3 regions of the Lysinibacillus louembei genome follow, and region 2 is predicted to be linked to each of the others. Evidence: a T-box and tRNA genes for the amino acid it is inferred to sense, from the RefSeq annotation. Region 2 holds a T-box; the other regions hold tRNA genes.
The links. A T-box is a leader RNA that pairs with one kind of tRNA and senses whether it is charged. The one in region 2 lies ahead of metG (methionine--tRNA ligase), so its partner is inferred to be a tRNA-Met.

Region 1 (5,818 bases), 850 kb from region 2:
TTTCTTTTAGAAAAGCACTTGCTATAATGAGCAACAGAGCATTGTATTTTAGCAATTTTAAAAAATAATATTTTTTTTTAAAAAAGTATTGCATAATGTGAAATAACGTTATATACTAATTCTTGTCTTGAAGAACGGGTAACGTTTTGAGAGAGAAAAGAGTCTAGTAATGATGGCAAAGAGTCACACCCGTTCCCATACCGAACACGGAAGTTAAGCTCTTTAGCGCCGATGGTAGTTGGGGGTTTCCCCCTGTGAGAGTAGGACGTTGCTAGGCTTTACATACGGAGGATTAGCTCAGCTGGGAGAGCACCTGCCTTACAAGCAGGGGGTCGGCGGTTCGAACCCGTCATCCTCCACCAATCAAAATGCCGGTGTAGCTCAGTTGGTAGAGCAACTGACTTGTAATCAGTAGGTCGTGGGTTCGACTCCTATCGCCGGCACCATTTTGAGCCATTAGCTCAGTCGGTAGAGCATCTGACTTTTAATCAGAGGGTCGAAGGTTCGAGTCCTTCATGGCTCACCATTTAAGACCTAAATAAAAGCGGGTGTGGCGGAATTGGCAGACGCACTAGACTTAGGATCTAGCGCCGTAAGGCGTGGGGGTTCGACTCCCTTCACCCGCACCAAATAATTTCATAAACTGTCAGAATAAAAATTCTTTAGCACATGCGGAAGTAGTTCAGTGGTAGAACACCACCTTGCCAAGGTGGGGGTCGCGAGTTCGAACCTCGTCTTCCGCTCCAACATGTGCCGGGGTGGCGGAACTGGCAGACGCACAGGACTTAAAATCCTGCGGTAGGTGACTACCGTGCCGGTTCGATTCCGGCCCTCGGCACCATTTTAAAAAGCGCCCGTAGCTCAATTGGATAGAGCGTCTGACTACGGATCAGAAGGTTATGGGTTCGACTCCTGTCGGGCGCGCCATTAGTTATACGGGAAGTAGCTCAGCTTGGTAGAGCACTTGGTTTGGGACCAAGGGGTCGCAGGTTCGAATCCTGTCTTCCCGACCATGTAACACCAACTGAAAGAAACTTATGGGGCCTTAGCTCAGCTGGGAGAGCGCCTGCCTTGCACGCAGGAGGTCAGCGGTTCGATCCCGCTAGGCTCCACCAACCATAAGTAAAGATCCTGGCGGCGTAGCTCAGCTGGCTAGAGCGTACGGTTCATACCCGTAAGGTCGGGGGTTCGATCCCCTCCGCCGCCATCTTAAAGGACCTTTAGCTCAGTTGGTTAGAGCAGACGGCTCATAACCGTCCGGTCACAGGTTCGAGTCCTGTAAGGTCCACCATTTTTCACTTTTATAACGGAGGAATACCCAAGTCCGGCTGAAGGGATCGGTCTTGAAAACCGACAGGCGGGTTACACCGCGCGGGGGTTCGAATCCCTCTTCCTCCGCCATCTTTTCCAAGAAAAAATGGTGAACAACATAATAATTATCGCGGGGTGGAGCAGTTCGGTAGCTCGTCGGGCTCATAACCCGAAGGTCACAGGTTCAAATCCTGTCCCCGCAACCAAAAGGTCCCGTGGTGTAGCGGTTAACATGCCTGCCTGTCACGCAGGAGATCGCCGGTTCGATCCCGGTCGGGACCGCCATTTTAAAAAAACATGGGTCAGTAGCTCAGTTGGTAGAGCATTAGATTGAAGCTCTAAGTGTCGGCGGTTCGATTCCGTCCTGACCCACCATGTATGTGCGGGTGTAGTTTAATGGTAAAACCTCAGCCTTCCAAGCTGATGTCGTCGGTTCGATTCCGATCACCCGCTCCAATAAGGGCCTATAGCTCAGCTGGTTAGAGCGCACGCCTGATAAGCGTGAGGTCGATGGTTCGAGTCCATTTAGGCCCACCAAAAGATTATTCCGAAGTAGCTCAGTGGTAGAGCAACCGGCTGTTAACCGGTTGGTCGCAGGTTCGAGCCCTGCCTTCGGAGCCATATGGGGAAGTACTCAAGAGGCCGAAGAGGCGCCCCTGCTAAGGGCGTAGGTCGGGTGACCGGCGCGAGGGTTCAAATCCCTCCTTCTCCGCCAGCAAAGCTGGCCCGTTGGTCAAGTGGTTAAGACACCGCCCTTTCACGGCGGTAACACGGGTTCGAATCCCGTACGGGTCATTCAAAAAGCAGTGCATGTCTTCGAGACGTGTACTGCTTTTTTATTGTGTAGAAAGAAGAGAAATGACCAAAACAAAAATGGGCGAATGTAGACTGTTTGCGGGCGAATTGACTGTGGAATCGGGCGAATTTTCTAGCTAATTGGGCGAATGAGGGGCGATTGTAACAATTTGCTCAGGAATCTCGTAATAAGTAGTTCTGCCTTGCTTGATTATAGGTAAATATTTTAACAAACGCTTTGCTGCATATCTCGAGGAAATCTCACAAAGTGTACGAAACTTCTGATTTGTAATTTTCGAATCTACTAATAAGCGAAAATCAGCTAATGCTTGAAAATGAGCAAATTTATCTTGATGGTGACAGTTTGAGCAAATGAATCGATCTTGCACAAAATGCATTTTAGAACTACATTTTTCACAAAATACACCTTTTTTTAAATCTGCTAATGTGAACGAAAATGATTTTATTACAGGGGCTTGCCTTGCTAGAAGTTGTTCATAAAAAGTGTTGATTTGGAGGACGGGCTTAGTATATTGCTTTAGGCTACTCTCAATAAAGCTATGAAGGTAATCTGCATGAAAGATGGGGATATGTGTATTTCGTCGGCTACCGATAATTGCGCGGCGGTTTGCAATGACTACTGCACCAACAATAGGAATATGGGGAAAAAGAGAAGACAGAAAACGGATATGACGTGTTAGTTGGGCAACAGGGTTTGGAAAGCGTTCGATAACGCCATCAGCACGAGTTCGTAGCAATTGTGATGCCTCAACATCAAAATTTAATTGCCCTGCTATGTTTTTCACCTCCAAACAAAGAATGAAAGATGAAAAAATAATGAGAAAATCCATTTCATGTTTATGTGCTGCAAAATCAATTAAACAAAAATTACGCAAAATCTGATGAGGCATAGCCAGCTCTTGCAAAAAATAAAAAACCTCATTCTCACCTGCAATACCAGCAGCAGCTAAGGCATGCTGTTCTATAAAATAATGATAGTCAGGACATTGACTAGCAACCCTCCTCATAATAGCTTCAAGTTGCTTGTACTTCAAACTATTTTCACCTCCTTTATTTTATAATAATAGGAAAGTCTGTAAATCGGAATATTTTTATAGAGAAAGGTTAAAAGTACTATTACCATGTTTCATCTAATTTCTCTGCATAAAATTGAATAGCTCTTTTGTATTTTTGAATGTTAATATCCATAGAGCTGTTAGCAATACAGTTTAACAATAGCTCCATTGCGTTTGAATGCTCATTCAAGTTGTATAATGTCATCGCATAAAACACTTGAAGTGCTTGATTTTCTGGGAATAATGCAATTGCTTTACTTAGCGTTTCTTGTGATTGTTGATATTTGCCAAGCGTTCTAAATGTGCTGCCAAGTCCTAAATAGGCATTTGCCATGTCTTCGGCATTTAATTCGCCTTGAATAGCCTTTTCATAGTATGGAACAGCCTGTGTCTCCTCACCAAGAACGTCAAAGCTCCAAGCGCATTGATATTGTAAATAAGCATCATCAGGGTGCTGTGCCGCTAGCTGCACGAACAATTTATTTGATTCGGTAAGCTTGTTGTCTTTGCGAAGTTGTAGAGCGATTTGTAGTTGATTCATTATTTTCTCCTCCTGTTAAAAATAATTATACAAAACTGTTGACCTTGACGCTACGTCAACATTTATAGTAAGCATAGAGGTGATGAACAGATGAAAATTAATGAACTGGCAAAGCTATCGGGTGTAAGCACACGTACGTTGCGCTATTACGATGAAATTGGGCTGCTGTCTCCTGCGATGAAAAATGATGCCGGCTATCGAATTTATTCGCAGAAGGAGATTGACTTATTGCAGCAAATTTTGTTTTATCGGGCACTAGATATGAAGTTGGAGCAAATTAAAGACATCATTCATGCACCGAATTTTAATGTGATGGATGCATTAGAATGTCATCGTCAGCAATTGCTAGAGAAAAACGCAATGATTCAGCAATTGCTACAAACGGTGGATCAAACAATTGAAGCATTACAGGAGGGAAAAAATATGTCAAACGAAGAAAAATTCAAAGGCTTTAAAGAAAAAATGCTACAGCAAAATGAAGAGAAATTTGGCGAGGAAATTCGTCAACGCTACGGCAACGAAACGGTTGAGGCTTCCAATAAGAAGTGGTTGAATATGACGGAGCAGCAATTTGAAGAAATGGGGCAGCTAGAGCAAAGCCTATTTGAGCGCTTACGTGAGGCAATGGCAGATGGAAACCCAGCATCTGAATTAGGTCAGGAGGTTGCTGAATTGCACAAGCGTTGGTTAATGTTTTCTTGGAAGGATTACTCGAAGGAAGCACACGCAGGGTTAGCAGCAATGTATGTGGCAGATGAGCGTTTTACGGCATACTATGATGAGCGCGTGACAGCTGGCGCTTCACAGTATTTACATGATTGTATCGTAGCCTATGCGACGAAATAATGCTGTTGAATTGTGTGGAAATTGTGTGTGTGCCTGGCACCTAAAATGTTTTAACTTGCCTTTTTTAAAAAGGCAAGTTAAAATAATGATAAGTTAATAATTGGTATGAGCGATTGAGAGACCGTTAAGAACATATATGCATTAAGTATATATGCTTTTAATAGTCTCTTTTTTCGTATATGAAGGAGGAAAACGCAATGAGTTCAGCTTCAGCATTACAACGTCAACAAATTATTGAAGAATTGCAAGGTCAGGAATATGATGTATTAGTTATTGGTGGTGGGATTACAGGCTGTGGTGTTGCTTTAGATGCAAGTGCACGTGGCTTGTCTGTTGCTTTAGTAGAAATGCAGGATTTTGCGGCAGGGACTTCAAGTCGTTCAACAAAATTGGTGCATGGAGGGTTGCGTTATTTAAAGCAGTTTGAAGTGAAAGAGGTTGCCGAATTAGGGAAGGAGCGCGCAATTGTTTATGAAAATGGCCCACATGTAACAACGCCTGTTTGGATGCTATTGCCGTTTCATAAAGGCGGGACATTTGGTAAATTTTCAACGAATGTTGGCTTACGCGTCTATGATTTTTTAGCTGGTGTGAAGCGTTCTGAACGCCGTTCTATGTTAAATGCGATTCAAACTAGAAGCAAGGAACCATTAGTAAAAACGCAAGGGCTGCTTGGTGGCGGCGTTTATGTAGAATATCGGACAGATGATGCTCGCCTAACGATTGAAGTTGCAAAAGCAGCAATTGCTAAAGGCGCAACTTTATTAAATTATACAAAGGCACAGCAATTTATTTATGATGACAATCAAAAAATAAATGGCATTGTTGCACAGGATGTAATTGGTGATGAAAGCTTTACGATCCGTGCTAAAACGGTTATTAATGCAGCAGGCCCTTGGGTTGATGAAGTGCGAAAAATAGAGGGGGCACAGCAAGGCAAGCATTTAATTTTGTCTAAAGGTGTGCATATTGTTTTTGACGAATCAAAATTCCCGCTGCGTCAGGCGGTGTATTTTGACACGCCAGATGGTCGTATGGTATTTGCAATTCCACGAGATGGCAAAACATATGTAGGTACGACGGACACATTTTATAAAGGTGATCCACGTAGCATGGATATTGAGCAAAGTGACCGCGATTATTTAATGGAGGCTATTCATTATATGTTTCCGAAAGTGCAAGTGACAGATGCTGATATTGAATCAAGCTGGGCTGGTGTGCGTCCACTAATTCACGAGGATGGTAAAAA
Region 2 (5,818 bases):
ATTTTCGGTAGCTTGTAACTTATTCATATTATTTTACATTTTTTGCTGCAGCTGAAATTAATGATACGTATTCATCAATTGTATAAGCAATTGATAATGGGCTAGGCGTACCAGCAGCAGCAAGTGGTGTGCCATCGCCAACAACGACAACATTACCTTGTTGAATTGCTGGCACTTTTCCTAAGATTGGGTCAGCCTGTAATGTAGCTAATGTTGAGTCATCGCCATACACAACGAAAATTTCTGTATCAACCAAAGCGTCTGCGTTTTCAGAGCTTAATTCAAGGTAGAAGCTACTCGCATCTGTTACTAAGCTTTGAAGACCTGCTGGGAATTCCATACCTAATTCTTCTAAGAATCCACCGCGTGGATCACCAGGTGTGTAAACATAGAATTTTGATAAATCATTCATCATAAACATAGCAAATGCTGCTTTTTTTCCTTTAAATTCAGGGTGTTCATTCACTTTATCTTGAATTAATTTTTCAGTATCAGCAAGTAATTGCTTTCCTTCTTCTTCCATTCCCATACCTTTAGAGTTTAGGAGAATTTGGTCTTGCCAAGAAGTTACCCAAGGAATGTCCTTATATGCAACTACAGGTGCAATTTGGCTTAATGTGTCGTAGTCCTCTTGGGTGATACCAGAGTATGCAGCAAGAATTACGTCTGGATTAGAGTCAGCAATTGCTTCAAAATCTAAACCATCTGTATCTTGATAAATATTTGGATTTTCTTCACCAAGCTCTTTTACTTTTTCAGCAGTCCAAGGAAGCATTAGTTCTCCATCTTGCACGCCATAATTTGCTGCTGAGAAACCTACAGGTACAACACCAAGTGCTAATGCTACATCATGGTTAGCCCATGCAATTGTTGCCACACGCTCAGGTTTTTTGTCAATTACTGTTTCCCCAAAGGCATGTTGAATTGTAATTGGGTATTGTTGCTCATCTGCTGAAGTCTCTTTATTTGTGTCTTCAGTTTTATCATTTGTAGCTTGTTCTTCTTTTTTTGGCTCTTCCTCTTTTGATGAATCAGAGCATGCTGCTAAAGCAAAAACAGCTAATGCCATAAGCATTAAGAAAAACAAGGAATTTTTTACTTTTTTCATTTGAATAACCTCACTAAAGTTTGATTGATTGATAATGAGAATCTTTATCACTCGATAAAATCATACTATGATTTTATCGAAAGTCAATCTTTTTTTAGTGAAAAAGTATATGAATTATATGGAAAGCATATATTAATGAAAAAGGATGAAAGCGATAGGCGTTATTGAAACAGCACCGATACTTGCAAATATAGTTAAGCTATGCAGCAATCAAAATGTAGTAAAGATGGCAGACATTCATTGTGATGTGCTATGTACACCATTGCAAAAAGTGTTTCCATGGGCATCTAAAGAAGCAATTCAATATGAATTATTATGTAATGGTTTATTTCAGCCATTTGAGTGGCAATGTGCAGGGCGATTATTGCAACACGAGGAAATATGGTCAATTGTTGAGCAAGAGTATGAACGTTTGCGTGCTTTATGGCAGGGACCTGATGTAGAAATTTATATTTTGCCGATTACAGCAGGTACACCAAAGAAAAATGGCGTTGCCTATCCAAACGGACTTTTTTTATTTGTATCAGAGATGCTACATGTAGAAGAATTAAGAGCATTGCTAGCGCATGAATACAACCATATTTGTCGCTTGCATTATGTAAAGCGTGAGCCTAGTCAATTAGCATTGCAGGATTCGTTGGTGATGGAGGGGCTTGCAGAATGTGCTGTAGAGGAATTATATGGAATGCAGTGGCTGTCTCCATGGACAAGGCGCTATACAGTGGAGCAAATTCAGCCAATTTGGACAGAGCATTTTCTTCCTTCATTACAGTTAATCGATGTAGAAAAGCATCAGCCTTTTTTATTCGGAAATTATGAGAAATTACCTAGTTGGATTGGCTACTGTATTGGGTATAGAATAGTAAAGTCTTTTCAACAAGCAAATAGCTTCACATCGATGCAGCTATTGCACATGCCAACGGAAGTAATCGTTGAAGGCTCAATCTTACAAAAGGAGGGCTCATCATGAAAAAATGGCTATGGATTAGCGTTTTCGCTTTCGCTTTTTTAATAGGATGTTCACCAGAAAGCTCAGCAAAAGGGAAGCAAACCATTACAGTTTATGAATCAGACGCAAATGCGGAGTATGTGATTCCACGTGAGGTAAGCTATAAAAAAGGCACGGAGGAAGCCTTAATTCATTTTATTTTTAATGAAGTGGTTGCTGAAAAAGTTAAATTAATTGATTATCAAATAGAGGACGGTACGCTTGTATTAAATTTAGATGATGGTGTGCGACTTGTACAAGGGTCAGCTGGAGGTCAAATGTTTATGGGATCACTTGCAGAATCCTATTTTAAAAATTTCCCTGATGTTCAAGAAATCATGCTGTTGCATAATGGTTCATCAAAGGAACAGCTAGACCACGTTTTTATTGGACAACCGATTACACGTGAGCAGTCATTTCAAAAACCAAAATAGACGCTTGTATTCCATTTCATTTAGATGTATGATATGTAACAACTTGAAATGAAAAGCGTTGAAGAGGAAAGTACAGTAGGGGATTGTTTGATAGAGAGCTTCTGATGGTGGAAATGAAGCAAGCAAACCTAGTGGAAAATGGCCTCGGAGCTGCGTACCGAACAATAAAGTAGGCTACGACGAGAAAGGCACTCGTTATAACAGCAGCAGTATCTCGCATGCGACGTACTGATGGAGGCAAATAGTGTGAGCTATTTGTAAATATAGGTGGTACCACGTTAATTTAGGCGTCCTAATCTTTTTAGATTAGGGCGCTTTTTTATTTTGAAATGGATTTTTTCGAGCTAGCTTGAAAAAATCTGGACACAATTATGCAAAGCACAATTGATTTTAAAGGAGGATTTCAGCATGGCAATTGTTATTGGGGGAGCTTGGCCATATGCCAATGGTTCATTGCATTTAGGACATGTTGTAGCATTATTACCAGGAGATATTTTAGCGCGTTATTACCGTCAAAAGGGTGAGCATGTATTATATGTGTCAGGGAGTGATTGTAACGGTACGCCGATTTCCATTCGCGCAAGTCAAGAAAATACAACTGTCGCAGCCATTGCAGACCATTATCACAGGGAGTTTGAAGAAAGCTTTACGAAGTTAGGCTTTTCGTATGATTTATACACAAGAACAGATGCACGACACCATCATCAAGCAGTGCAGCAGCTATTTTTACAGCTACTTGAAAAGGGCCATTTATATAGCAAAAAAGTGGAGCAGGCATATTGTGAAACAGACAAGCAATTTTTACCTGACCGCTTTGTAGAAGGTATTTGCCCGAATTGCGGTGCAAAGGCGAGGGGAGATCAATGTGACAACTGTTCAGCCATTTTAGACCCACTTGATTTATTGGAAAAGCGCTGTAAAATTTGTAGCAATGAGCCTGTCATTAAAGAAACAGAGCATTTATATTTTGCCTTTAGTAAATTTCAAAAAGAGTTAGAGCAATTTGTTGCACAGGCGAAGCAGGAGAAGCGCTGGCGCGATAATGCGATTGCTTTAACGACCCGCTATTTAGCAGAAGGTGTGCCAGATCGTGCAGTGACCCGCGATTTACCAAATGGTATTGCAGTACCGATTGATGGCTTTCGTGATAAAAAGATTTATGTATGGATTGAAGCTGTCGCAGGCTATTTAACGGCAAGCATAGAGTGGGCACAGCAGCATGGAGAAGAACTAAAGGATTGGTGGAATGAGGAAACGATATCCTATTATATTCACGGCAAAGACAACATTCCGTTTCATAGTGTTATTTGGCCCGCTATTTTGATGGGGTTGAATAATCCATCATTGCCAACACATATCATTTCAAATGAATATTTGACATTGGAGAAAAGAAAGCTATCGACAAGTCAAAATTGGGCAGTATGGGTTCCTTATATGATTGAAAAATATGATGCAGATTCAATCCGTTACTTTTTAACAGTTAATGCACCTGAAAATCGCGATGCAGACTTTTCATGGCGAGAATTTATTTACAGTCATAATGGGGAATTGCTTGGTGCATATGGCAATTTCGTTAACCGAACATTAAAATTTATCGAAAAATCATTTGAAGGCATTGTGCCAAATAGGAAAATAGATGAAGCAATTCGTCAGCAAACTGTTAGGCTTTATGAAAGTGTGGGCACGCTTATTGAAAAAGGTCATTTCAAGGAGGCGTTAGAGCAAGTTTTCTATTATATACGCGGGGCAAATCGTTATTTTGATGAGCAGCAGCCGTGGCTACAAGTGAAAGAAAATGTGGAGGCAGGGAAACAAACATTAGCAACATGCACATATATCATTGCGAACTTAGCGCAGCTATTGCAGCCGTTTTTGCCATTTTCTACAGAGAAAATTCGCACAATGCTGCAACTCGAAACGATTGAATGGCAGGAGCAAATTGTCCAGCCAACGCATTTACAAGCGATTACACCTTTATTTGATCGCATTGATATAGCACAAATTGAAGAGGAATATAATACATTAATTTCAAATAAAGTTGACTTGTAGAAAATATTCAGTTATAGTTGATTTACAAATTATCGGAAGTAGGTGATGTGACATGATGAATACGATTGCGATTGACAAACTGCCATTCAGCTTGTTCACTTTCACACGCCTACAGTGTACGTTTTGACGTATGCTTGTTTAGCTTTGTAAAAAAGCTCCTATGTGTGTAAAAGTCTTGAACTGCTGAAATGGCAGCTCAGGACTTTTTTTATATACACTTTAGGAGGAATTTACATTGAATTTAGGATTAACAGCATTTTTTAGTGAGCAAATCGAACAGTTAGAGGATAAATATAAAAAATACGTGCCAGCACGTGTGGTGTTGGAGCATAAGCATTCATATCGCGTTATAAGTGAGCATGGAGAGTGGCTAGCGACGATAGCGGGGAATTTTGCATATAACGCTTTTGCGCGCGAGGATTATCCAGCAGTAGGGGACTGGGTGTTAGTTGAGCAAATGCCTGGAGAGGAAAAGGCGATTATTCATAAGCTATTACAGCGTAAGTCAGTATTTTCACGCAAAGTGGCAGGTTTAGAAATTGAAGAGCAAATTGTTGCAGCAAATGTTGATATTGTACTCTTAGTAATGAGCTTAAATGAGGATTTTAATATTCGCAGACTAGAGCGTTATTTAGTGGCAGCATGGGATTCTGGTGCAACGCCTGTTATTGTTTTAACAAAGGCGGATTTGTGCGATGATGTGGCACATTATGTGTCAGAGGTGGAAAGTATCGCATTTGGTGTAGAAGTAATTGTAACGAGCGTAGTAACGGGTATTGGCTTTGAGCGATTAAGCGAGCTGTTCCCAGCGGGTGTGACAGGAGCGTTACTAGGATCTTCTGGTGCGGGGAAATCTACTTTAACGAATGCCCTTTTAGGAACAGCACATATGAAAGTTTCTAGCATTCGAGAAGACGATGCCAAAGGGCGTCATACGACAACACATCGCGAGCTAGTAGCACTTGATTCAGGTGGCTGTTTAATTGACACACCAGGTATGCGCGAGCTACAGCTTTGGAATCAATCAGATAGCCTTGCTGCAAGCTTCCAAGATATTGAACAGTTAATGGAGCAATGCCGCTTTAGAGATTGTACGCATAAAGGAGAGCCGCATTGCGCTGTACAAAAAGCGATTGATGAGGGAGTACTGGAATCAGCACGTCTCCAAAGCTATTTCAAGCTACAACGTGAGCTAGCCTATATTGAGCGCAAAACAGATGCGCAGGCAAAGCAGGCTGA
Region 3 (5,818 bases), 460 kb from region 2:
AGTGCGTTGAAGTCAGATCGGAAGGACTGGTGGAGCGCTTAGAAGTGAGAATGCCGGTATGAGTAGCGAAAGACGGGTGAGAATCCCGTCCACCGTATGACTAAGGTTTCCTGAGGAAGGCTCGTCCGCTCAGGGTTAGTCGGGACCTAAGCCGAGGCCGACAGGCGTAGGCGATGGACAACAGGTTGATATTCCTGTACTACCTCCCCACCGTTTGAGTAATGGGGGGACGCAGGAGGGTAGGGTAAGCAGAGCGTTGGTTGTCTCTGTTCAAGCAGTAAGGCGTGTGTGTAGGCAAATCCGCACACTGATACGTTGAGCTGTGATGACGAGTCCGTATGGACGAAGTTCCTGATCTCACACTGCCAAGAAAAGCCTCTAACGAGGTGGGAGGTACCCGTACCGCAAACCGACACAGGTAGTCGAGGAGAGAATCCTAAGGTGTGCGAGAGAACTCTCGTTAAGGAACTCGGCAAAATGACCCCGTAACTTCGGGAGAAGGGGTGCTCTTGAGCGTGCAAGCGCATGAGAGCCGCAGTGAATAGGCCCAGGCGACTGTTTAGCAAAAACACAGGTCTCTGCAAAACCGTAAGGTGACGTATAGGGGCTGACGCCTGCCCGGTGCTGGAAGGTTAAGAGGAGTGGTTAGCGCAAGCGAAGCTATGAATTGAAGCCCCAGTAAACGGCGGCCGTAACTATAACGGTCCTAAGGTAGCGAAATTCCTTGTCGGGTAAGTTCCGACCCGCACGAAAGGCGTAACGATCTGGGCACTGTCTCAACGAGAGACTCGGTGAAATTATAGTACCTGTGAAGATGCAGGTTACCCGCGACAGGACGGAAAGACCCCGTGGAGCTTTACTGTAGCTTGATATTGAATTTTGGTACAACTTGTACAGGATAGGTAGGAGCCAGAGATCTCGGAGCGCCAGCTTCGAAGGAGGCGTCGGTGGGATACTACCCTGGTTGTATTGAAATTCTAACCCATGCCCCTTAGCGGGGCAGGAGACAGTGTCAGGCGGACAGTTTGACTGGGGCGGTCGCCTCCTAAAAGGTAACGGAGGCGCCCAAAGGTTCCCTCAGAATGGTTGGAAATCATTCGTAGAGTGTAAAGGCACAAGGGAGCTTGACTGCGAGACCTACAAGTCGAGCAGGGTCGAAAGACGGGCTTAGTGATCCGGTGGTTCCGCATGGAAGGGCCATCGCTCAACGGATAAAAGCTACCCCGGGGATAACAGGCTTATCTCCCCCAAGAGTCCACATCGACGGGGAGGTTTGGCACCTCGATGTCGGCTCATCGCATCCTGGGGCTGTAGTCGGTCCCAAGGGTTGGGCTGTTCGCCCATTAAAGCGGTACGCGAGCTGGGTTCAGAACGTCGTGAGACAGTTCGGTCCCTATCCGTCGTGGGCGTAGGAAATTTGAGAGGAGCTGTCCTTAGTACGAGAGGACCGGGATGGACATACCGCTGGTGTACCAGTTGTCGTGCCAACGGCATCGCTGGGTAGCTATGTATGGACGGGATAAGTGCTGAAAGCATCTAAGCATGAAGCCCCCCTCAAGATGAGATTTCCCATTACGCAAGTAAGTAAGATCCCTCAAAGACGATGAGGTAGATAGGTTCGAGGTGGAAGTGTGGCGACACATGGAGCTGACGAATACTAATCGATCGAGGACTTAACCACATTCTAAACTTGTTTCAATGACCGTTTATCCAGTTTTGAAAGAACAAGAAAATACATACTTGACTTTAATAGAAAATATGGTATAATAATTCTTGTCTTTGAAAATAGTCTAGTGATGATGGCAAAGAGGTCACACCCGTTCCCATACCGAACACGGAAGTTAAGCTCTTTAGCGCCGATGGTAGTTGGGGGTTTCCCCCTGTGAGAGTAGGACGTCGCTAGGCTAACCTTAAATTATTCCGAAGTAGCTCAGTGGTAGAGCAACCGGCTGTTAACCGGTTGGTCGCAGGTTCGAGCCCTGCCTTCGGAGCCATCTTCTTGGAGAGTTGTCCGAGAGGTCGAAGGAGCACGATTGGAAATCGTGTAGGCGGTTAACACTGTCTCAAGGGTTCAAATCCCTTACTCTCCGCCATCCTTAAAACAACTATTATTGGCCCGTTGGTCAAGTGGTTAAGACACCGCCCTTTCACGGCGGTAACACGGGTTCGAATCCCGTACGGGTCACCACTTAAATATGGAGGATTAGCTCAGCTGGGAGAGCACCTGCCTTACAAGCAGGGGGTCGGCGGTTCGAACCCGTCATCCTCCACCATTATTATATTATTATCGCGGGGTGGAGCAGTTCGGTAGCTCGTCGGGCTCATAACCCGAAGGTCACAGGTTCAAATCCTGTCCCCGCAACCAAAAGGTCCCGTGGTGTAGCGGTTAACATGCCTGCCTGTCACGCAGGAGATCGCCGGTTCGATCCCGGTCGGGACCGCCATTTAAATAAATATAGTGGGTCAGTAGCTCAGTTGGTAGAGCATTAGATTGAAGCTCTAAGTGTCGGCGGTTCGATTCCGTCCTGACCCACCATTATCCTTAATGCCGGTGTAGCTCAGTTGGTAGAGCAACTGACTTGTAATCAGTAGGTCGTGGGTTCGACTCCTATCGCCGGCACCATTTGGAGGGGTAGCGAAGTGGCTAAACGCGGCGGACTGTAAATCCGCTCCTTAGGGTTCGGCGGTTCGAATCCGTCCCCCTCCACCATTTGATTTATCTGAATAGGGGCATAGTTCAACGGTAGAATAGAGGTCTCCAAAACCTTTGGTGTGGGTTCGATTCCTACTGCCCCTGCCAGATTTTTTTGTTACGAAATTTAATTATGGCGATTGTGGCGAAGTGGTTAACGCACCTGATTGTGGTTCAGGCATTCGTGGGTTCGATTCCCATCAGTCGCCCCATTTTATTTTAAAAGAATTTTATATTGTGGCGGTTGTGGCGAAGTGGTTAACGCACCTGATTGTGGTTCAGGCATTCGTGGGTTCGATTCCCATCAGTCGCCCCATTTTTATAATTATAAGTTGTTGGGGTATAGCCAAGCGGTAAGGCAACGGATTTTGATTCCGTCATGCCTAGGTTCGAATCCTAGTACCCCAGCCATTTGCGGAAGTAGTTCAGTGGTAGAACACCACCTTGCCAAGGTGGGGGTCGCGAGTTCGAACCTCGTCTTCCGCTCCATTTTAAGGCGGCATAGCCAAGTGGTAAGGCACAGGTCTGCAACACCTTTATCACCGGTTCAAATCCGGTTGCCGCCTCCAATTTATATAAAATTGGAGATTTTTTTCTCTTTTAACATAATAGTTTGCGGAAGTAGTTCAGTGGTAGAACACCACCTTGCCAAGGTGGGGGTCGCGAGTTCGAACCTCGTCTTCCGCTCCAAATTTGCCTTTGCCAGTATGGCGGAATTGGCAGACGCGCGCGACTCAAAATCGCGTTCCTTCGGGAGTGTCGGTTCGACCCCGACTACTGGTATAATTTAAAGCATTGATATAAAGCACTTCACAAATACATGTGAGGTGTTTTTTTTGCATTCAAGATGTTAGATATAAATAATAAGGGTATGAAGCTTAGCATTTTCTTAAACAAAATGGCCGTTATCGGTAAAATACCGATAAGCAGCCAGTCAGTAAATTATAACGTAGGATAAAGGAAACTTGGACGGCCCCAGAATCTTTGCTTCGCCATTGTATTTATAAATCTGTTAGCAAAATTCTCTTCTGCATCAGTTACAATTCCCTCATCACTTGAGAAGCTTAGTGATTTAAGTATAGCCTCACCATTTTGAATAATGCCGATAGGTTTGAAATGGTTGTAGATATCGGTTGTAAATTTTTGAGCTGTATAAGCAAAATGTGTAGTGATATTGCCACTTCCAACAATAAGAATACCATCATATACAAGTGGAGAACCTGTTAAAAAGCTATCATGTACTTCATATGATACACCTTCAGTTCCGCTTACTTGCCCTAATGTTTCATGCACAATTACCACTCTTAATTTCGCTGCTGATAATTCATCCAATAGCTTACTTACACTAGGACCATCGAAGCCTTCAGCTAAGAATACCGCAACACGCAATGTATCAGGTACAAAAATCGTATTTTGGAGACTAAGCGCTGGGGAGGATTTTATAACCGGAGACTCCTCCACATCAGGCACTGTAGTACCTAATTGCTTGGAAACGCTGTGTGCCAATTCGCTGCTAATATGAGCAAGTATATTCACCCATTCCTGTCGTACAAATGGTCCGCATTTTCCAAGCTCGAAGCAATAGGCACCAATGATTTGACGCTTTTCCATGTCACTCATACTATTCCAAAACATTTTCGCTTGAGAGTAATGATCATTAAATGATGGAGCTGTTTTTCTCACTTTATGCCCTTCTACTGTTGCAGGATAAGTGACGAATCCACCCTGTGTGCCTGGTACTGTATATGGTGTATTATTGGCAAGCCCATTTCGATGATAAGCAACCTTTCCACGATCGATAATCATCCTTGATGCGCCATCACGCTGGTTATTAGCAAATGGACATACTGGACGATTGATAGGCAGTTGTTGGTGATTCGCACCAAGTCGAGCCTGTTGAGTGTCTGTATAGGAGAATAATCTTCCTTGAAGAAGTGGATCATTTGAAAAATCAATGCCCCGCACAATATTCCCAGGATGAAATGCACTTTGTTCAGTTTCTGCAAAGGTATTATCAACATTACGATTAATAATGATTTTACCGATTTTACGTAAAGGGAAATCTTCTTCAGGCCATAATTTTGTTGGGTCTAATATATCAAAATCAAAGGCAAATTCATCCTCTTCTTTCATCACTTGAATGGCTAGTTCATATTCAGGATAGTTGCCAACTTCAATATTTTCCCACAAATCTCTACGATGGAAATCAGCATCAGAACCAAGGCGTTGTGCTTCATCCCATATTAATGAATGTACACCAAGCAACGGCTTTATATGAAATTTAACAAAGTGAGATACACCATCCTTATTCACCAAACGGAAAGTGTGTACACCAAACCCTTCCATTGTTCTAAAGCTTTTAGGAAATGCACGATTAGATGCGATCCATAAAGACATATGGGCAGTTTCTTTGTTGTTCGCCATAAAGTCCCAAAATGTATTGTGTGCTGTTTGCCCTTGTGGATATTCATTATCGGGCTCTGGCTTAACCGAATGAATTAAATCAGGGAATTTGATTGCATCTTGAATAAAAAATACGGGCATATTAATAGCAATTAAATCATAGTTACCGTCATCCGTATAAAATTTAACGGAAAATCCACGAACATCACGATTTGTCTCATTACAGCCTTTGGATCCAACAACTTGTGAAAAACGTACAAATAATGGTGTTTTTTTATTAGGGTCTTGCAAAAAATCAGCCATTGTTAAGTCTGATAATGATTCATATAGCTGAAATTCGCCATGAGCCCCATATCCTCTTGCATGTACGACACGTTCAGGAATACGCTCACGATCAAAATGTGCTAACTTTTCACGTGCAAGAAAATCTTCAATCAGTGTCGGTCCACGTTCGCCAGCTGTTAATGAATTTTCATCATCAGAAATCGTAATACCTTCATTGGAGGTCATTTTCTTTCCTTCAGATTCATGAATAAACTGTTCTAATTGCTCACGTTTTTTATTAGACGAATTTGTGTTATCCTTCAAGCTTTTCTCACCTCAAATAAATTATTATTTCGGTAAGAAGTATGCCCTATATTCTGAGTTTATATGCAGCATGCTATGAGTCAAAGGAAGAAATATCGAGCTCTAATATCTCTATTTCTAGGCCATAACGCTCAT

Region 1: it encodes a tRNA-Met, which carries the amino acid that the T-box ahead of metG (methionine--tRNA ligase) is inferred to sense. The anticodon was not compared.
Region 3: it encodes a tRNA-Met, which carries the amino acid that the T-box ahead of metG (methionine--tRNA ligase) is inferred to sense. The anticodon was not compared.

What each region holds. Positions count from the first base shown of each region.
Region 1 covers NZ_CP137624.1:2,272,487-2,278,304, forward strand. The annotation lists rRNA gene rrf (5S ribosomal RNA) at 163-277, shown strand; tRNA gene R6U77_RS11310 (tRNA-Val) at 287-362, shown strand; tRNA gene R6U77_RS11315 (tRNA-Thr) at 371-446, shown strand; tRNA gene R6U77_RS11320 (tRNA-Lys) at 451-526, shown strand; tRNA gene R6U77_RS11325 (tRNA-Leu) at 545-629, shown strand; tRNA gene R6U77_RS11330 (tRNA-Gly) at 672-746, shown strand; tRNA gene R6U77_RS11335 (tRNA-Leu) at 753-841, shown strand; tRNA gene R6U77_RS11340 (tRNA-Arg) at 851-927, shown strand; tRNA gene R6U77_RS11345 (tRNA-Pro) at 937-1,013, shown strand; tRNA gene R6U77_RS11350 (tRNA-Ala) at 1,040-1,115, shown strand; tRNA gene R6U77_RS11355 (tRNA-Met) at 1,134-1,207, shown strand; tRNA gene R6U77_RS11360 (tRNA-Ile) at 1,215-1,291, shown strand; tRNA gene R6U77_RS11365 (tRNA-Ser) at 1,309-1,401, shown strand; tRNA gene R6U77_RS11370 (tRNA-Met) at 1,441-1,517, shown strand; tRNA gene R6U77_RS11375 (tRNA-Asp) at 1,521-1,596, shown strand; tRNA gene R6U77_RS11380 (tRNA-Phe) at 1,611-1,686, shown strand; tRNA gene R6U77_RS11385 (tRNA-Gly) at 1,694-1,767, shown strand; tRNA gene R6U77_RS11390 (tRNA-Ile) at 1,772-1,848, shown strand; tRNA gene R6U77_RS11395 (tRNA-Asn) at 1,858-1,932, shown strand; tRNA gene R6U77_RS11400 (tRNA-Ser) at 1,936-2,026, shown strand; tRNA gene R6U77_RS11405 (tRNA-Glu) at 2,035-2,106, shown strand; gene R6U77_RS11410 (nuclease-related domain-containing protein) at 2,244-3,161, opposite strand; gene R6U77_RS11415 (tetratricopeptide repeat protein) at 3,244-3,723, opposite strand; gene R6U77_RS11420 (MerR family transcriptional regulator) at 3,814-4,569, shown strand; gene R6U77_RS11425 (glycerol-3-phosphate dehydrogenase/oxidase) at 4,767-5,818, shown strand, end outside.
Region 2 covers NZ_CP137624.1:1,417,949-1,423,766, forward strand. The annotation lists gene R6U77_RS07050 (iron-siderophore ABC transporter substrate-binding protein) at 29-1,108, opposite strand; gene R6U77_RS07055 (DUF2268 domain-containing putative Zn-dependent protease) at 1,254-2,078, shown strand; gene R6U77_RS07060 (GerMN domain-containing protein) at 2,075-2,530, shown strand; T-box leader at 2,580-2,828, shown strand; gene metG (methionine--tRNA ligase) at 2,939-4,579, shown strand; gene rsgA (ribosome small subunit-dependent GTPase A) at 4,815-5,818, shown strand, end outside.
Region 3 covers NZ_CP137624.1:1,873,567-1,879,384, forward strand. The annotation lists rRNA gene R6U77_RS09195 (23S ribosomal RNA) at 1-1,681, shown strand, start outside; rRNA gene rrf (5S ribosomal RNA) at 1,790-1,905, shown strand; tRNA gene R6U77_RS09205 (tRNA-Asn) at 1,920-1,994, shown strand; tRNA gene R6U77_RS09210 (tRNA-Ser) at 2,002-2,093, shown strand; tRNA gene R6U77_RS09215 (tRNA-Glu) at 2,114-2,188, shown strand; tRNA gene R6U77_RS09220 (tRNA-Val) at 2,198-2,273, shown strand; tRNA gene R6U77_RS09225 (tRNA-Met) at 2,289-2,365, shown strand; tRNA gene R6U77_RS09230 (tRNA-Asp) at 2,369-2,444, shown strand; tRNA gene R6U77_RS09235 (tRNA-Phe) at 2,461-2,536, shown strand; tRNA gene R6U77_RS09240 (tRNA-Thr) at 2,548-2,623, shown strand; tRNA gene R6U77_RS09245 (tRNA-Tyr) at 2,627-2,710, shown strand; tRNA gene R6U77_RS09250 (tRNA-Trp) at 2,727-2,800, shown strand; tRNA gene R6U77_RS09255 (tRNA-His) at 2,829-2,904, shown strand; tRNA gene R6U77_RS09260 (tRNA-His) at 2,933-3,008, shown strand; tRNA gene R6U77_RS09265 (tRNA-Gln) at 3,029-3,103, shown strand; tRNA gene R6U77_RS09270 (tRNA-Gly) at 3,107-3,181, shown strand; tRNA gene R6U77_RS09275 (tRNA-Cys) at 3,188-3,261, shown strand; tRNA gene R6U77_RS09280 (tRNA-Gly) at 3,308-3,382, shown strand; tRNA gene R6U77_RS09285 (tRNA-Leu) at 3,394-3,475, shown strand; gene R6U77_RS09290 (catalase) at 3,635-5,683, opposite strand.